Rhodopseudomonas palustris HaA2: one gene and its partner. The protein of the gene in region 1 interacts with the protein of each later gene in a pairwise test. Links are inferred from orthologs where the notes say so. Each region holds a gene or a part of one and is shown in the gene's direction. Other genes may lie near its edges.

What was found.
Region 2: the proteins of accC (region 1) and ribD interact in binary tests that used the Escherichia coli proteins (3 or more experiments, as listed by UniProt). The link is inferred for Rhodopseudomonas palustris HaA2 from one-to-one orthologs.

Annotation. Positions count from the first base shown.
Region 1 is NC_007778.1:3,439,603-3,447,287, forward strand. What follows is about bases 1,957-4,883. They hold accC (acetyl-CoA carboxylase biotin carboxylase subunit), read left to right. Parts: upstream 1,957-2,705; coding sequence 2,706-4,061; downstream 4,062-4,883. Other genes in these bases: aroQ (type II 3-dehydroquinate dehydratase), read left to right, coding at 1,957-2,042; accB (acetyl-CoA carboxylase biotin carboxyl carrier protein), read left to right, coding at 2,090-2,602; RPB_RS15230 (sensor histidine kinase), read left to right, coding at 4,178-4,883. Outside these bases: RPB_RS15205 (DsbA family protein), read left to right, coding at 1-660; RPB_RS15210 (hypothetical protein), read right to left, coding at 777-989; more of aroQ, read left to right, coding at 1,587-1,956; more of RPB_RS15230, read left to right, coding at 4,884-5,710; RPB_RS15235 (response regulator), read left to right, coding at 5,707-6,150; RPB_RS15240 (response regulator), read left to right, coding at 6,147-7,232; RPB_RS15245 (citrate transporter), read left to right, coding at 7,468-7,685. UniProt on the Escherichia coli protein: This protein is a component of the acetyl coenzyme A carboxylase complex; first, biotin carboxylase catalyzes the carboxylation of the carrier protein and then the transcarboxylase transfers the carboxyl group to form malonyl-CoA.
Region 2 is NC_007778.1:3,010,958-3,018,685, forward strand. What follows is about bases 4,645-7,614. They hold ribD (bifunctional diaminohydroxyphosphoribosylaminopyrimidine deaminase/5-amino-6-(5-phosphoribosylamino)uracil reductase RibD), read left to right. Parts: upstream 4,645-5,529; coding sequence 5,530-6,699; downstream 6,700-7,614. Other genes in these bases: glyA (serine hydroxymethyltransferase), read left to right, coding at 4,645-4,906; nrdR (transcriptional regulator NrdR), read left to right, coding at 5,051-5,533; RPB_RS13290 (riboflavin synthase), read left to right, coding at 6,712-7,320; ribH (6,7-dimethyl-8-ribityllumazine synthase), read left to right, coding at 7,460-7,614. Also shown: RPB_RS13250 (DUF4142 domain-containing protein), read left to right, coding at 1-202; RPB_RS13255 (hypothetical protein), read left to right, coding at 1,003-1,209; RPB_RS13260 (glutathione S-transferase family protein), read left to right, coding at 1,284-1,910; RPB_RS24165 (toll/interleukin-1 receptor domain-containing protein), read left to right, coding at 2,058-2,936; RPB_RS13270 (hypothetical protein), read right to left, coding at 2,933-3,187; more of glyA, read left to right, coding at 3,605-4,644; more of ribH, read left to right, coding at 7,615-7,728. UniProt on the Escherichia coli protein: Converts 2,5-diamino-6-(ribosylamino)-4(3h)-pyrimidinone 5'-phosphate into 5-amino-6-(ribosylamino)-2,4(1h,3h)-pyrimidinedione 5'-phosphate.

The DNA of each region.
Region 1 (7,685 bases):
GAACAGATCATCAAGGACTATCTGGTGTCTCACCCCGAGGTGCTGGAAGAAGCGTCCGACGAATTGGGCAAGCGGCAGGCCAACGCCGCGGCCGAAAAGCACCAGGCCGCGATCAAGGACAACGCCGAAGCGATCTTCAATTCGCCGCGCGGCATCACGCTCGGCAACAAGGACGGCGACGTCACCTTCGTCGAATTCTTCGATTACAATTGCGGCTACTGCAAGCGCGCGATGACCGACATGATCGCGCTGATGAAGGAAGATCCCAAGCTCAAGATCGTGCTGAAGGAATTTCCGGTGCTCGGCCCGCCCTCGGTCGAGGCGGCGCAGGTTGCGATCGCGGTGCGGATGCAGACTCCCGATGGTAAGAAGTATCTCGACTTCCACCAGAAGCTGATGGGCGGCCGCGGTCAGGCCGACAAGGCCCGCGCGATGGCGGCCGCCAAGGAGGCCGGCTTCGACATGGCCCGGCTCGAGAAGGACATGGCGAGCCCGGAAGTCCGCGCCACCATCGAGGAGAGCTTCAAGCTCGCCGAAGCGATGGGCATGAACGGCACGCCGAGCTACGTGATCGGCAAGCAGGTGGTGGTCGGCGCAGTCGGCCTCGACACGCTGCGCCAGAAGGTGGCGCTCGCCCGCTGCGGCAAGGAGAAGTGCTGAGCCCTGCGGGATCCGCGGGCGACCCGACGACGTCGCTGATTGGGAACTCCCGAGGTCGCCGCCTCACGGCGATCTTGCGCAGGCGGTGTTGCGGCCATCGTGTCGAGTCCGGTCGTCTACGACGGAAAATCGGCCTCTGCGACATGGACACGGTCGGCATGGAGCGACCATTCCTTCAGCCGCTCCATCTGACAGAATTTTTCTTTGGCGATCTCGGTCGCGTCGCGGCTGTTCGCCGCCTCGATCTCCAGGGAGCTCTGGCAAATCTCGGCCTGCCGGCCGTTCTCGCCGAGGATGTCCTTCATGAATCGCACAGTATAGCGGGCCATAGTGCCTCCCGTTTAAGCGTCTTCTTCATTCAAGACACATGCCTGATATCAGGCGCGTCCGACCGCGGGCATGTTGCTCGGGCGGTGGGGCATCGTGCGCATCGGCGCGTCGGAGACGCGCCGGATCGTCATTTCGGAGACTACGCCTCCCGTTTCCGGATGCCAAAACAAAACCGCGACAACGCTCGTCAAGTTTGGTCGCGGCTGCCGGATCGGCGCTGGTCTTTCAATGAAATGATCTCGCCCTGCGATTGTTCCACGCGAACCCCGCCGATCGGATCGCCGCCCGCAAGCGAAGATGCGAAATCGGGACGAGCAGACGGCATTATCTGTGTGCCGATCAGCCACCCACAACCGCTCTCGCGGAGCCCTCTGCAAACGGATCGCAAGCACTTCCCGGCGCTTGCCTCGGCATGCTCGTCCAAAGCATCACCCGATTCAGGCTCCGCTGGACCGTGTTCAGGCTTCCCCTCAGCCGTGAGGTTACCTATAACGCCGACAATCAAGTGAATTTTGCCCGGACCGGTGCTGCAGCGCCGGATTTCGGCCCGACGGCGCGTCCGCCGGAGACCTTCGCTGACATTGCCGGAAAGTCGGATGCCTCAAACGATTTACGTGCTCAATGGCCCGAACTTGAATCTGCTCGGGACCCGGGAGCCGGCGATTTACGGCCACGCGACGCTGGCCGACGTCGAACGATTGTGCACCGAGACCGCTGCCAGTTGTGGTCTTTCAGCCGTTTGCCGGCAGTCCAACCACGAGGGCGAGTTGATCGACTGGATCCACCAGGCGCGCGACGAGCAGGCGGTGGGAATTGTGCTCAACGCCGGCGGCTACACCCACACCTCGGTGGCGCTGCATGACGCGCTCGTCGGCGTGCAGATCCCGGCGGTGGAAGTCCACGTCTCCAACGTCTTCGCCCGCGACAGCTTCCGCCATCATTCCTTCATCGCGAAGGCCGCCTTTGCCAGCCTGTGCGGCTTCGGCATCGACGGCTACCGGCTGGCCATCCTCGGCCTCGCCGCGAAAATCGGTACCAGCGCCAAGGCCTGACCCGAGGCCGGACCCGCCCCACTCACTCAAGACATCTGGATCGAAACATGGCCCGCCAGCCTGACACCAAGACCGCCGCCAAGCCGAAGGACGCCGCAACCGAGGACAAGGCGGCGATCGACGACAGCACGCTGATCCGCGATCTCGCGCTGCTGCTCGACGAGACCAACCTCACCGAGATCGAGATCGAGCGCGCCGGGCTTCGCGTCCGCGTCGCCCGCAACGTCAGCATCGCCGCCTCGGTGCCGATGGGCTACGCCCCGACGTCCGCCGCAGGAGGCGCGATCACTGCGATCGAGACCGCGGCGATCGACATCGCCAAGCATCCTGGCGTGGTGCCCTCGCCGATGGTCGGCACCGTGTATTGGGCACCCGAGCCCGGCGCCAAGCCGTTCATCGAGGTCGGCTCCCGGGTGTCCGCCGGCGAGACGCTGTTCATCATCGAGGCGATGAAGACCATGAACCAGATCCCGTCGCCGCGGGCCGGCACCGTCACCCAGATCCTCGTCGAGGACGGCCAACCGGTCGAGTTCGGCGAGCCGCTGGTGGTGGTCGAATAGCGAGTCGCGAATGGCGAGTGGCGAATAGAGCTGCATCGCAACGCCATCCGCCCCCCATTCGCCACTCGCCATTTGCAATTCGCCTCTCAATCCGGTGGCCCCGATGTTCGATAAAATTCTCATAGCCAATCGCGGCGAGATCGCTCTGCGGGTTCTGCGTGCGTGCAAGGAACTGGGCATTGCCACGGTCGCCGTGCATTCGACCGCCGACGCGGACGCGATGCATGTCCGGCTCGCGGACGAAAGCGTCTGTATCGGCCCGCCGCCGTCCAAGGACAGCTATCTCAACATCCCGGCGCTGCTGGCGGCCTGCGAGATCACCGGCGCCGACGCGGTGCATCCGGGCTATGGATTTCTATCCGAGAATGCCCGTTTCGCCGAGATTCTCGCCGACCACAATCTGCATTTCATCGGCCCCAAGGCCGAGCACATCCGGCTGATGGGCGACAAGATCGAGGCGAAGAAGACCGCCAGGCGCCTGGGCATCCCCGTGGTGCCGGGCTCGGACGGCGCGGTCGGCCCGGACGACGACGCGATGTCGATCGCCAGGGAGATCGGCTTTCCGGTGCTGGTCAAGGCCGCCGCCGGCGGCGGTGGCCGCGGCATGAAGGTCGCGCACACCGCCGAAGACCTGTCGATGGCGATCTCGACCGCGGGCAACGAGGCCAAGGCCGCCTTCGGCGACGCCTCGGTCTATCTGGAGAAGTATCTGCAGAAGCCGCGCCACATCGAAATCCAGGTGCTGGGTGACGGCCGCGGCGGCGCGATCCATCTCGGCGAGCGTGACTGCTCGCTGCAGCGGCGGCACCAGAAGGTCTGGGAAGAGAGCCCCTCCCCGGTGATCAGCGCGGAAGCCCGCGCCCGGATCGGCGGCATCTGCGCCAAGGCGATGCAGGACATGAGCTATGTCGGCGTCGGCACCATCGAATTCCTCTACGAGGACGGCGAATTCTACTTCATCGAGATGAACACCCGGATCCAGGTCGAGCATCCGGTCACGGAGATGATCACCGGGATCGATCTGGTGCTGGAGCAGATCCGGATCGCCGCCGGCGGCGACCTGCCGGTGTCGCAGGACGAGATCGTGCTCAACGGCCACGCCATCGAGTGCCGGATCAACGCCGAGAATCCGGTGAGCTTCCGGCCGTCGCCGGGCAAGATCGCGCGTTATCATCCACCCGGCGGCCTCGGCGTCCGGATCGATTCCGCAGTCTTCCAAGGCTACACCATCCCGCCTTATTACGACTCGCTTGTCGGCAAGCTGATCGTCCACGGCAAGACCCGCGGCGAGTGCCTGATGCGGCTGCGGCGGGCGCTGGACGAGATGGTGGTCGACGGCATCGAGACCACACTGCCGCTGTTCCGCGCACTGGTGCGGGAACCGGGGATCATCGACGGCGATTATCATATCCACTGGCTGGAGCAGTATCTCGCCGGCGTCGCCCTCGAGGGCCGCTGAAGAATATTTGCGTCGGGCGTGGAACCAAGTTCCGGCTCCCGCGTTAGCGTGGCTGCAGATTTGGCCGCCTTGCGGGGATTGTTCTTGCTTTGTTTCAAATGGTCGGAGACCGCGCGGTGACGCCGGAATCCACGCGGCGACGCGCTTTCATCCAGATCACGTTGCTGTCGCTGTCTTTTGCCGTGCTGGTTCTGATCAGCGTCGCCTCGGTGTTTCTGTTGCAGAAAGCCCGGGAGGACAGCGCCTGGGTCGCCCACACGCTCGAAGTCGAGAACCAGATTTCCCTCGCCCAGCTGCAGATGCGCCGTGCCGAAAGCGCGGAGCGAGGCTTTCTGCTGACGAGTCAGCCTGAATTCGTCGAAGAGTTCGAGAATTCCTCCGGCCAGGTGGTGCCGATGCTGCAACGCCTGCAGCAGCGGGTAGCCGACAATCCGGTGCAGCGCGGGTTGGTCGACAAGAGCATCGTCATCGCACAGGCGAGGATCGAGCGGTTCAGGGAACTGATCGCGCTCGCGCAGGCGGACCGCGCCGAGGAAGCTCGGCGCATCGTGCGCGCCGAAAGCGGCCGTGAGGCCATGAACCAGTTCGCCAACTTCATGGCGGCGATGCGGGCCGAAGAAAACAAGCTATTCGTGATGCGGACGGCGGCGGCCGATCGCAGCCAGTCTCTGGCGTCGATCGTCACCACCACCGGCTCCGGCCTGGTGCTGGTGCTGGCCGGGCTCTCGATCTTCCTGGTGCGGCGCTCCGCGCGCGCCCGTGACGACGCCGAAGCGCTGCTACGCGAGAACAATCTCAACCTCGAGAGCACCGTGTCCGAGCGCACCGCCGACCTGCGCGAGGCCAACGAAGAGATCCAGCGCTTCGCCTATATCGTGAGCCACGATTTGCGCTCGCCGCTGGTGAACATCATGGGATTCACCAGCGAGCTCGAAGAACTGCGCAGCGACATCTTTCGCCGCATCGCCACGCTGAGCCGCGAAGTCGCCGACAAGCAGATGCCGGAGAAGGCCGACAGCGACGGCGAGCCGGAGCTGCAGCCGGCCGACCAACAATTGTCGGAGGACTTCACCGAGGCACTCGCCTTCATCAAATCGTCGATCGGCAAGATGGACCGGCTGATCAGCGCGATCCTCAACCTCACGCGCGAAGGCCGCCGTCAGTTCCAGCCGGTTTCGATCGACACCCGGGAGCTGATCGAGAACATCGTCTCGACGGTGGCGCATCAGGCCGCCGAGGCCAACGCCGAGATCCGCATCGAGCCGTTGCCGGAAATCGTCAGCGACCGCCTCGCGCTCGAACAGATCTTTTCGAATCTCATCGACAACGCTCTGAAATATCTCAGGAACGGTGTCCCCGGAGACATCCGGATCCGCGGTCGCCAGAAGCTCGGCTTCGCGATCTTCGAGATCGCCGACAACGGACGGGGGATCGATCCCAAGGACCATCAGAGAATCTTTGATCTTTTCCGCCGTGCCGGTACACAGGACAGGCCGGGTCAGGGGATCGGGCTCGCTCATGTTCGCGCGCTCGTGCGCCGCCTGGGTGGAACCATGTCGGTGTCCTCGGCGCTCGGCGAGGGCTCGACCTTCACCATCACCTTGCCGATGAAATGGACCACGGCCACCAAACGGGAACCCCGCTCATGAGTAACCCAGTCACCATCATCATGATCGAGGACGACGAGGGCCACGCGCGCCTGATCGAGCGCAATATTCGCCGGTCCGGCGTCAACAACGAGATCGTTCCGTTCACGTCCGGTACAGCCGCGCTGAACTACCTGTTCGGGGCCGACGGCTCGGGCATCGAGCATCAGAATCGCGCGCTCCTGGTGCTGCTCGATCTCAACCTCCCCGACACCAGCGGCATCGATATTCTCCGGCGCGTCAAGGAAAACGATCATCTCAAATGCACGCCCGTCGTGGTGTTGACCACCACCGACGACGCGCAGGAAATCAAGCGTTGCTACGAGCTCGGCTGCAACGTCTACATCACCAAGCCGGTGAACTACGAGAGCTTCGCCAACGCGATCCGTCAGCTCGGCCTGTTCTTTTCCGTGATCCAGGTCCCTCAAACCGAGGCTCCATGACTCCTGCTGCTGCGCCGACTCTGCTGTATATCGACGACGACGAGGCGCTCGGGCGCCTGGTCTCACGCGGCCTGAAGCGACAGGGTTTCTGCGTCGAGCACGTGCTGAGCGGCGAGGCGGGGCTGGAGCGATTGCGCAAGGGCGGCGTCGACGTGGTGGCGCTGGATCAGTACATGCCCGGCCTCGACGGGCTGGAAACGCTGGAGCAGATCCAGAACATTCCGGATGCGCCGCCGGTGGTCTTCGTTACCGCATCGCAGGATTCCAGCATCGCCGTGACCGCGCTGAAGGCCGGCGCCGCGGATTATCTGGTGAAAGATACCCAGGGCGACTTCGTCCCCCTGCTCCAGGTCGCCGCCGATCAGGCGCTGCGCCAAGCCGTGATCCGCAAGGCCCGCGACGACGCCGAAGCCGAAGTCCGCGCCTCGCGTGATCGCTATGCGGCGCTGGCCGCAGAGCGCGAAATGCTGCTGCGCGAGGTCAACCACCGGGTCGGCAATTCGCTGCAGATCATCGCGTCGCTGCTGCATCTGCAGGCTTCGTCCAGCAAGGAGAGCGAGGTCAAGGCGGCGCTCACCAACGCGATGGGCCGCGTCGCTGCGGTGGCGCAAGTCCACCGCCGGCTCTACACCTCGCACGACCTCAAGAGCGTGATGCTGAACCAGTATCTCGAAGCGTTGCTCGAGGATTTGCGTCGTTCGGCCGAAGGCAACCGGATGTCGCGCCTGACGCTCGATGCGGAGGCGGTCGAGATCGATCCCGACCGCGCGGTCGCGATCGGCATCGTCGTCAACGAGTTGGTGATGAACGCGGTGAAGTACGCCTATCCGGAAGGCAAGGGCCCGATCCACGTGGTGCTGAAGGCCCAGGGCGACGACCTCGAACTCGCAATTTCCGATGACGGCGTCGGTCTTGCGGTCAAGGCCAATCCGCACTCGACCGGCATGGGCCAGCGCATCGTCAATGCGATGGCGACCAAGCTCGACGCCAGCGTCGAGCGCGACCCCGCGCATGCCGGCACCCGCATGGTGCTGCGATTCCGCCGCACCAACATCGCCGCGCCGACGCCGGCCATCGCGTAGTCGGCCGCCCCGCCAAATCGGGCCACGAATCCGGCCGCACTATCCCAAAGCCGCCTTGCCATTTTGCCGGAGCTCGGGCAGGTTCCGCGCGCGCCGCTGCGGGAACGCGGCGGAATCTTCTCATCACATCAGGGACTTTGCTTTCGCAGGCAGGGCTCGCGTGGCATCGCTGCGTCGATCACGCCCGGGCGAACAAACTCTCCAGTCGCGAGTCCGCGCGAAGGGCCAAGCGCTTGTGACGACTCCAGTCCTGATCCTGGGCATTCCGCTCGACTTCTTCCTGTTCGGGCTGACCCTCTTGGGGGTTGCGATTTTCCACCGCCACACGTTGTGGATCGCACTCACCGGCCTCGCCGCCACCATCGCTTACAAGCTGATGTTCACCGGCTTCGCGACCGGCCCCGGGCTGCTCGGATTGACGCTCCATCTCGGCCACGAATGGGTGACGCTGAC
Region 2 (7,728 bases), 430 kb from region 1 along the record:
CGAACTCGCCGGCCTGCAAGGCGAGGTCGGGCAGGCGTTCATCCGCGACTACACGGTCAACCAGAAGGCCGACATCGCCGACACGATCGGCATGCTGCAACGCTATCTGCTCAACCCCGACAATGACGACGTCCGTCGTTTCGCCCAGCAGCAATTGCCGCTGCTGCAACAGGCGCGCGAGGAGCTTCAGCGGCTGCAGTGATCCGCGGGCGCGCCGGGATACTGGGTCGCCCGGTCGAGCCGGGCGATGACGGAGGTGAGAGGGCGGAAAGCCAAGGCTATCATCTCGGCGCCGTCATCCTGAGGCGCTCGCCCGCAGGGCGAGCCTCGAAGGATGTGGACACGGGTGCGCGCGGCTCATCCTTCGAGGCTCGCTGCGCTCGCACCCAAGGATGACGCTATGCCGATTGATCGACCTGTCAAACAGCCACGCCCATTCGTTCTCGCGGCTCCGCTGAGCCCGAGTTTTGCACCCGTCGCTTCACAGCGAGGGGTGGGGGCGCGCCGGTCGGCGCGGGGTGTTGGTGGTTTCTCGCGATGGCTTTGCGGACCATCGCGCAACGCCTTCCGGCGCGCCCACCGCGGCGGTTTTTGGCATCGGGACCGTTCTTCCGGGACCACAGTGGAGCGGGATCTCCCCGGCCTTGCTGCGCCCGTCCAGCCACGAAGGCGGCAGCCGCTCGTAGTAGCGGCGGACGGTGACCTTCTGCCTCCCGGACGTGTGCTTGCGAGGCACAGCGCGCAGGACGCCGCGTCCGTCCGGCTTCGCTGACCAGTGTCAGCTTCACCGGGCTATCGTCCGCGCCGGTTTCCCGGCCCGTCCGATCTGTCCCGCTTTACAAGCGCCCTCGAGAAGCGCCCCTCACGGACAGGACATTGGGGAAATAATCCTAGTTGATGCCTCCTGTCAACCGGAATTCGCGCCCCACCCCGAAATTCTTGCGGCGTCGTCGCCTCGGTGCGTTACAAGGCGCGGGAGATTTTCAGGAACAAGGCTGCGGCATGGACAAGAAGGCGATGCGCGAAGAGGCCGAACGGCTGATGCGCGAGGCGATGGCGAACCGCAAGGTGACGGTGAAGCAGGGCGACACCGTGATCATGGTGACCTGCGGCAAATGCGGCGCGCCGAACAAGGTCAAGGCGCCGAAGGGCGTCACCCGCGTCGGCTATGTCTGCAAGGAATGCGGGGCGAAGCAGGAAACGATGTGAGGGCGCATCGCGTTGGATGCGACGGCCGTTGATCGCGTTGCGGCCGCCGGCCAACGCCAGTCGCAAGGGTTCCGATGCTGACGCTCCACCATCTCAACGACTCCCGCTCGCAGCGCATCCTGTGGCTGCTGGAAGAACTCGTCGCCCCGTATGAGTTGAAGCGCTACCAGCGCGACGCCGCCACGCGGCTGGCGCCGCCGGAGCTCGCCGCGGTGCATCCGCTCGGCAAATCGCCCGCGATCACCGACGGCGACCTAACGTTGATGGAGTCCGGCGCGATCGTCGACTACATCCTGCGCCGCTACGGCCGGGACAGCACGCTCCGCCCGACCGAGGGCACGCTGGAGTTCGAAGCCTATCAGGAATGGCTGCACTACGCCGAGGGCTCGGCGATGCTGCCGCTGATGCTGCAGCTCTATGTAGGGCGCCTGAAAGACGCCGCCGCGCCGCTGCAGCCGCGCATCGACAGCGAAATCGCCAACCATCTCGGCTTCGTCGAGGGCGCGCTGGAGGGCCGGCAGTTCTTCGTCGGCGACAGCCTGACCGGCGCCGACATCATGATGAGCTTCGTTGCCGAAGTCGCCGGCTCGTTCGGGCGGCTCGGCCCGTATCCGGACCTGACCGCGTGGATCGGCCGCATGCACGCCCGGCCGGCGTTCCGGCGCAGCGTCGAGAAGGGCGGGGCGTATCGGCTGGGGTGAGGTGAATCAGTCGTCGAAACGGCTAGAAGGCTTTTGTAGATGCGCTTCCACTGGTTCAGAGCGATTAACGGTTGTCCAGTCAGGGGACTCGCATTGTCGTAGATTTTGGCCGCTTCGACTGAAATTCCTACCGACAGGTGAGGTTAAATGACGGTCTTTATTAGTTACAATCATAGCGATGTTGGGTTTGTCGATTGGCTGGCCAACCGTCTTGTGTCTCGCAGGCACCATATTTGGATGGATAGATGGGAATTGAATGTCGGAGATTCGTTGATATCAAGAGTGCAAGCCGCACTAACAGCATCTGATGCCATCATTATTGTTCTCTCGACGAATTCTATCGCGTCGGAATGGTGCAAGAAGGAGCTCAATTCAGGTATACTGCGTGAGCTTGAAGAAAAGCGAGTTCTGGTGTTGCCCTGCGTCATCGATCACTGCACAGTTCCGTTATTTCTTAGAGAGAAACTATACGCTGATTTTAGAAAAGACAGAGAAGTGGCGCTCGATCAAGTTCACGACGCGCTCCTTCGGATTACAAATCCTCAACAAGGAAGACTTGAAAGTCCGGATTTCCATACCGACTGGAGTTATGACTGGAGTAAAGGGCGTTCTTCGCGGCGGTGGTATTTTGAGTGGACGTTTGTAGATCACGGGCCCGCCATCGAATACTGCATACTCACGGAATGTAAGATTGCATGCAATCAATTAGCCTCTGACATGTTCCAGAATTTGGACGAGGGTGCTCGTCAAGACTACATTCTCAGAGTATTCGCGCTGCTCGTCTCAGAAACCGCCAAACGGCAATCCAAAATTCGCATTCGGGACGCATTTCGGCAAATTGGAATGTTGGAAATGCTGGGCGGCTCCGATGATGAGGAGTGGCTTGTGGAGATATCAAGCCGGCGCATGGGGATAGACAATGGAAAAGACACGCTTGTGCACGTTGATCAAATACTTGAGCGAGCCCTTTCAGAAATGAATGTGAAGTTAGCGAAGCCTAACAGAGCCACGAAAGGGGAGCGCTAGCGGTCTAGCCGAGCTGCCGGGGTGTCCCGGACGTTGTTTCCCTCACATGCGCCGTGATCGCTCGCAAAATCCTCGCTCGCCCGCGGTCCGTTCTCGAACCAATCGTCCCAGCGCTGCCCTTGCGGCACGATCAGGCGCGCGGCGCCGATCTTGATGATGTCGACCTTGCGTACGCCATTTGGGAAGGCGACGGCCTCGGGGAGGTCGACGACCTGACGGCGATTGCGGGTGGTGACAATTGATTTTGCCATGGGATCACCTCGGACGGACAAAACGCTCAGCAAAGAGAGCCGGCTGACGATTGTCGGCGCAACCTCAGATTGAGTCCAGCGCAGATGCTCCCGGCGGCATGAGGGGCTATTGGCGGACAACCCACGCTGTGCCTGGGGACCCCCACCCCCGACCCCTCCCCGCAAGGGGGAGGGGAGCGAAGGAGCCGCTCGGGCTCGACTTGCCGGGCGAATTCGCATCGCGCCCTCGCGCCTCACCCTCCTGCAAATCCCTCGCATCCACCATATCTGGGTCTGACTGGGGCGCATGGCCGCAAATAGTGGCGGCGTCCTTGGCCGGCGGGTCCGGATATGCTATGGCGCAGCCGCCGCTTCCGAACCGCACCCGATGACCGTTCGCACCCGTGACACGCGGCTGCGGCGGTGGAGACATTGCCCATGAGCACATCAGCCAAGCACACGTCCGCGCCCGACAGCTTCTTCTCCGCCTCGCTCGAGCAGGCCGATCCCGAGATCGCCGCTGCGATCAAGGGTGAGCTCGGCCGCCAGCGCCACGAGGTCGAGCTGATCGCCTCCGAGAACATCGTCAGCCGCGCCGTGCTGGAAGCGCAGGGCTCGGTGATGACCAACAAATATGCCGAGGGCTATCCGGGCGCGCGCTATTACGGCGGCTGCGAATTCGTCGACGTCGCCGAGAATCTGGCGATCGAGCGCGCCAAGAAGCTGTTCGGCGCTGGTTTTGCCAACGTCCAGCCGAACTCGGGCAGCCAGATGAACCAGGCGGTGTTCCTGGCGCTGCTGCAGCCCGGCGACACCTTCATGGGGCTCGATCTCGCCGCCGGCGGCCATCTGACCCACGGCGCGACCGTCAATATGAGCGGCAAGTGGTTCAAGCCGGTGCACTACACCGTGCGCCGCGAGGACGGCATCATCGACATGGATGCGGTCGCCAAGCTGGCCGAGGAGACCCGGCCGAAGCTGATCATCGCCGGCGGCTCGGCCTATTCGCGGGCCTGGGACTTCAAGCGCTTCCGTGAGATCGCCGACAGCGTCGGGGCCTATTTCATGGTCGACATGGCGCATTTCGCCGGCCTGGTGGCGGGCGGAGCGCATGCCTCGCCGGTGCCGCACGCCCATGTCTGCACCACCACCACCCACAAATCGCTGCGCGGCCCGCGCGGCGGCCTGATCCTCACCAACGACGAGGCGCTGGCCAAGAAGTTCAACTCGGCGATCTTTCCCGGTCTACAGGGCGGCCCGCTGATGCATGTGATCGCCGCCAAGGCGGTGGCGTTCAAGGAAGCGCTCCAGCCCGACTTCAAGGTCTACGCGAAGAACGTCGTCGAAAATGCAAAGGCGCTTGCGGAAACGCTGCGTGCGGCAGGCTTCGATCTGGTCTCCGGCGGCACCGACAACCATCTCATGCTGGTCGACCTGCGGCCGAAGGGGCTGAAGGGCAACGTCTCCGAGAAGGCGCTGGTCCGCGCCGCCATCACCTGCAACAAGAACGGGATCCCGTTCGACCCGGAAAAGCCGTTCGTGACCTCCGGCCTGCGGCTCGGCACTCCGGCGGCGACGACCCGCGGATTCGGCGTCGCCGAGTTCCAGCAGGTTGGGAACCTGATCGCCGAAGTGCTGAACGCCATTGCGCAATCCCCCGACGGTGCCGCGCCGCTGGTGGAGGCCTCGGTGAAGCAGCGGGTCAAGGAATTGACCGACCGCTTTCCGATCTATCAGTAACTGACCACCGTCATGCCCGGGCTTGACCCGGGCATCCACGTCTTTACGGCGTGGCAGCGGGAGCAAGGCGTGGATGGCCGGGACGAGCCCGGCCATGACGGAGAAGGGGGCCAGCCCTCCGGAAAGCACTGAGGACGCGTCGAGATGCGGTGCCCGAACTGCAACAGCCTCGATACCCAGGTGAAGGACTCCAGGCCCACCGAGGATTCCTCGGTGATCCGGCGGCGACGGGTCTGCATCGCCTGCAATTTCCGCTTCACCACCTTCGAGCGGGTGCAGCTCCGCGAGCTGACGGTGATCAAGCGCAACGGCCGCCGGGTGCCGTTCGATCGCGACAAGCTGGTGCGCTCGCTGCAGATCAGCCTGCGCAAGCGGCCGGTCGAGCCGGAGCGGGTCGAGCAGATGGTATCGGCGATCGTGCGCGAGCTGGAAAGCGGCGGCGAGGCCGACATCTCGTCGGAGACCATCGGCGAGATCGTGATGGACCATCTGCGCAAGCTCGACGACGTCGCTTATGTGCGGTTCGCCTCGGTGTATCGCAATTTCCGCGAGGCCAAGGACTTCGAGGCGGTGCTCGGCGAATTGTCCGGCGAGGAGGAGGCCCGGCCGGCGCTGGTCCGCAAATGATCTTCCGCATCCTGGAAGACCAATATGCCGAGCGCGCCAAGGTCGAAAAGGCCGCCAAGGCAGCCGCCGCCACTGATCGCCGCTTCATGCAGCTCGCGCTGACGCTCGGCCGCCGTGGCCTCGGCCGCACTGGCACCAACCCCGCGGTCGGCGCGGTGCTGGTCAAGGACGGCGTCATCGTCGGCCGCGGCTGGACCCAGGACGGTGGCCGGCCGCACGCCGAAGTCGAAGCGCTGGCGCGGGCCGGCGAGGCCGCGCGCGGCGCGACGTTGTATGTGACGCTGGAGCCGTGCTCGCATCACGGCCGCTCGCCGCCCTGCGCCGATGCGATCATCGCCGCGGGCGTCGCCCGGGTGGTGTCGGCGATCGAGGATCCCAATCCGCTGGTGGGCGGGCAGGGCCATGGCAAGCTGCGCGCCGCCGGCATCGCGGTCGAGCTCGGGGTTTGCGTCGAGGAAGCCGCGCGCGATCACGCCGGCCATCTGTTGCGCGTGCGCGAGCAGCGTCCGCATGTCGTGCTCAAGCTCGCAGTCTCGACCGACGACAAGATCGCGGCTGACGGCCGCAAGCCTGTGGCGATCACCGGCGAGGCTGCGCGGGCGCGGGTGCATTTGCTGCGCGCGCAGTCGGATGCGATCCTGGTCGGGATCGGCACCGTGCTGGCCGACGATCCGGAACTGACCGTGCGGCTACCGGGAATGGCGAAACAATCACCGATCCGCGTGGTGCTGGACCGCGCTCTGCGCATCCCGGGAGACAGCAAGCTGGTGCATTCGGCGCGGGCGACGCCGCTGTGGCTGATGGCATCCGAGATCGCCGAGCCGGCCGCGGCCGCGCGGCTCGGGGCGGCGGGGGCCGAGGTCATCCGCGCTCCCGATTGTCAACGAACGCCCGGACTCGACATCGCCGCAGTCCTGGCCGCTTTGTCCGAAAAGGGCGTCACCCGGCTCCTGGTCGAGGGCGGGGCGCGGGCCGCGCGGGCGTTCGTCGAGTCCGGTCTCGTCGACGAGATCTGGCTGTTGCGTGGCGACAAGGCGATCGGCGAAGACGGCGTCGACGCCCTGGACGGTTTGCCGCTCGCCTCCATCACCGCGTCGTCGGCTTGGCGCGTCCGCGACAGCGAACGCCTCGGACCGGACACGCTCACGATTTTCGAACCGGCTTAAGGTCTGCGTCTCATGTTCACCGGCATTGTCACCGACATCGGCGAAATCGAAGCCCTGACGCCCACGGCGCAGGGACAACTGCACCGGCTGCGGATCGGCTGCAGCTACGATCAGGCCACGATCGCCGACGGCGCCTCGATCGCCTCGAACGGCATCTGCATGACCGTGGTCGGGTCGGGCACAGCGGGCGGCCGCACCTGGTACGAGGTCGACGCCGGCGCCGAGACCCTGGCGCTGACCACCGCGAAGCACTGGGGCGTCGGCACCAGGCTCAATCTCGAGCGCGCGCTGAAGATCGGCGACGAGCTCGGCGGTCACATCGTCACCGGCCACGTTGACGGCATCGCCACCGTGGTGGCGCGCGAGGACCTGCCGGAGATGGCACGGTTCACCCTCGAGACGACGCGCGAGCTGGCGCGCTTCATTGCTCCGAAGGGCTCGGTAACGCTCGACGGCACCTCGCTGACGGTGAACACCGTCGAGGGCACGCGTTTCTCGGTGCTGATCATCCCGCACACGCTGAGCGCCACCATCCTCGGTGGCTGGCGGGTCGACAGCGAAGTCAACATCGAGGTCGACCTGATGGCGCGCTATGCCGCGCGGCTGAGCGAGATGAAATAGGCGGCAGCACAAACGAAGTGGTCACGCGCGGGCTTGACCCGCGCATCCATCCTCTTAACAAGAACGCATCCAAATTCTCTCGACGACGATGGATCGCCGGGTCGAGCCCGGCAATGACGACCAAAGGCAAGGCACCAGAATGGCAGACGCGCGGCGCGCACCCCTGAAAGACCAGACCGACGTTTCGGGCGCGCGCGTCCTGATCGTCGAGGCGCGGTTCTACGACGATATCCAGGACGCGCTGCTGGACGGCGCAATCGCCGAACTGAAAGCAGCCGGCGCGAGCCACGACGTGCTGACCGTGCCCGGCGCGCTGGAAATCCCCGCCGCGGTGGCGATCGCGATCGACGCCGCCGAGGCCGCCGGCAGGCCCTATGATGCGGCAATCGCGCTCGGCTGCGTGGTGCG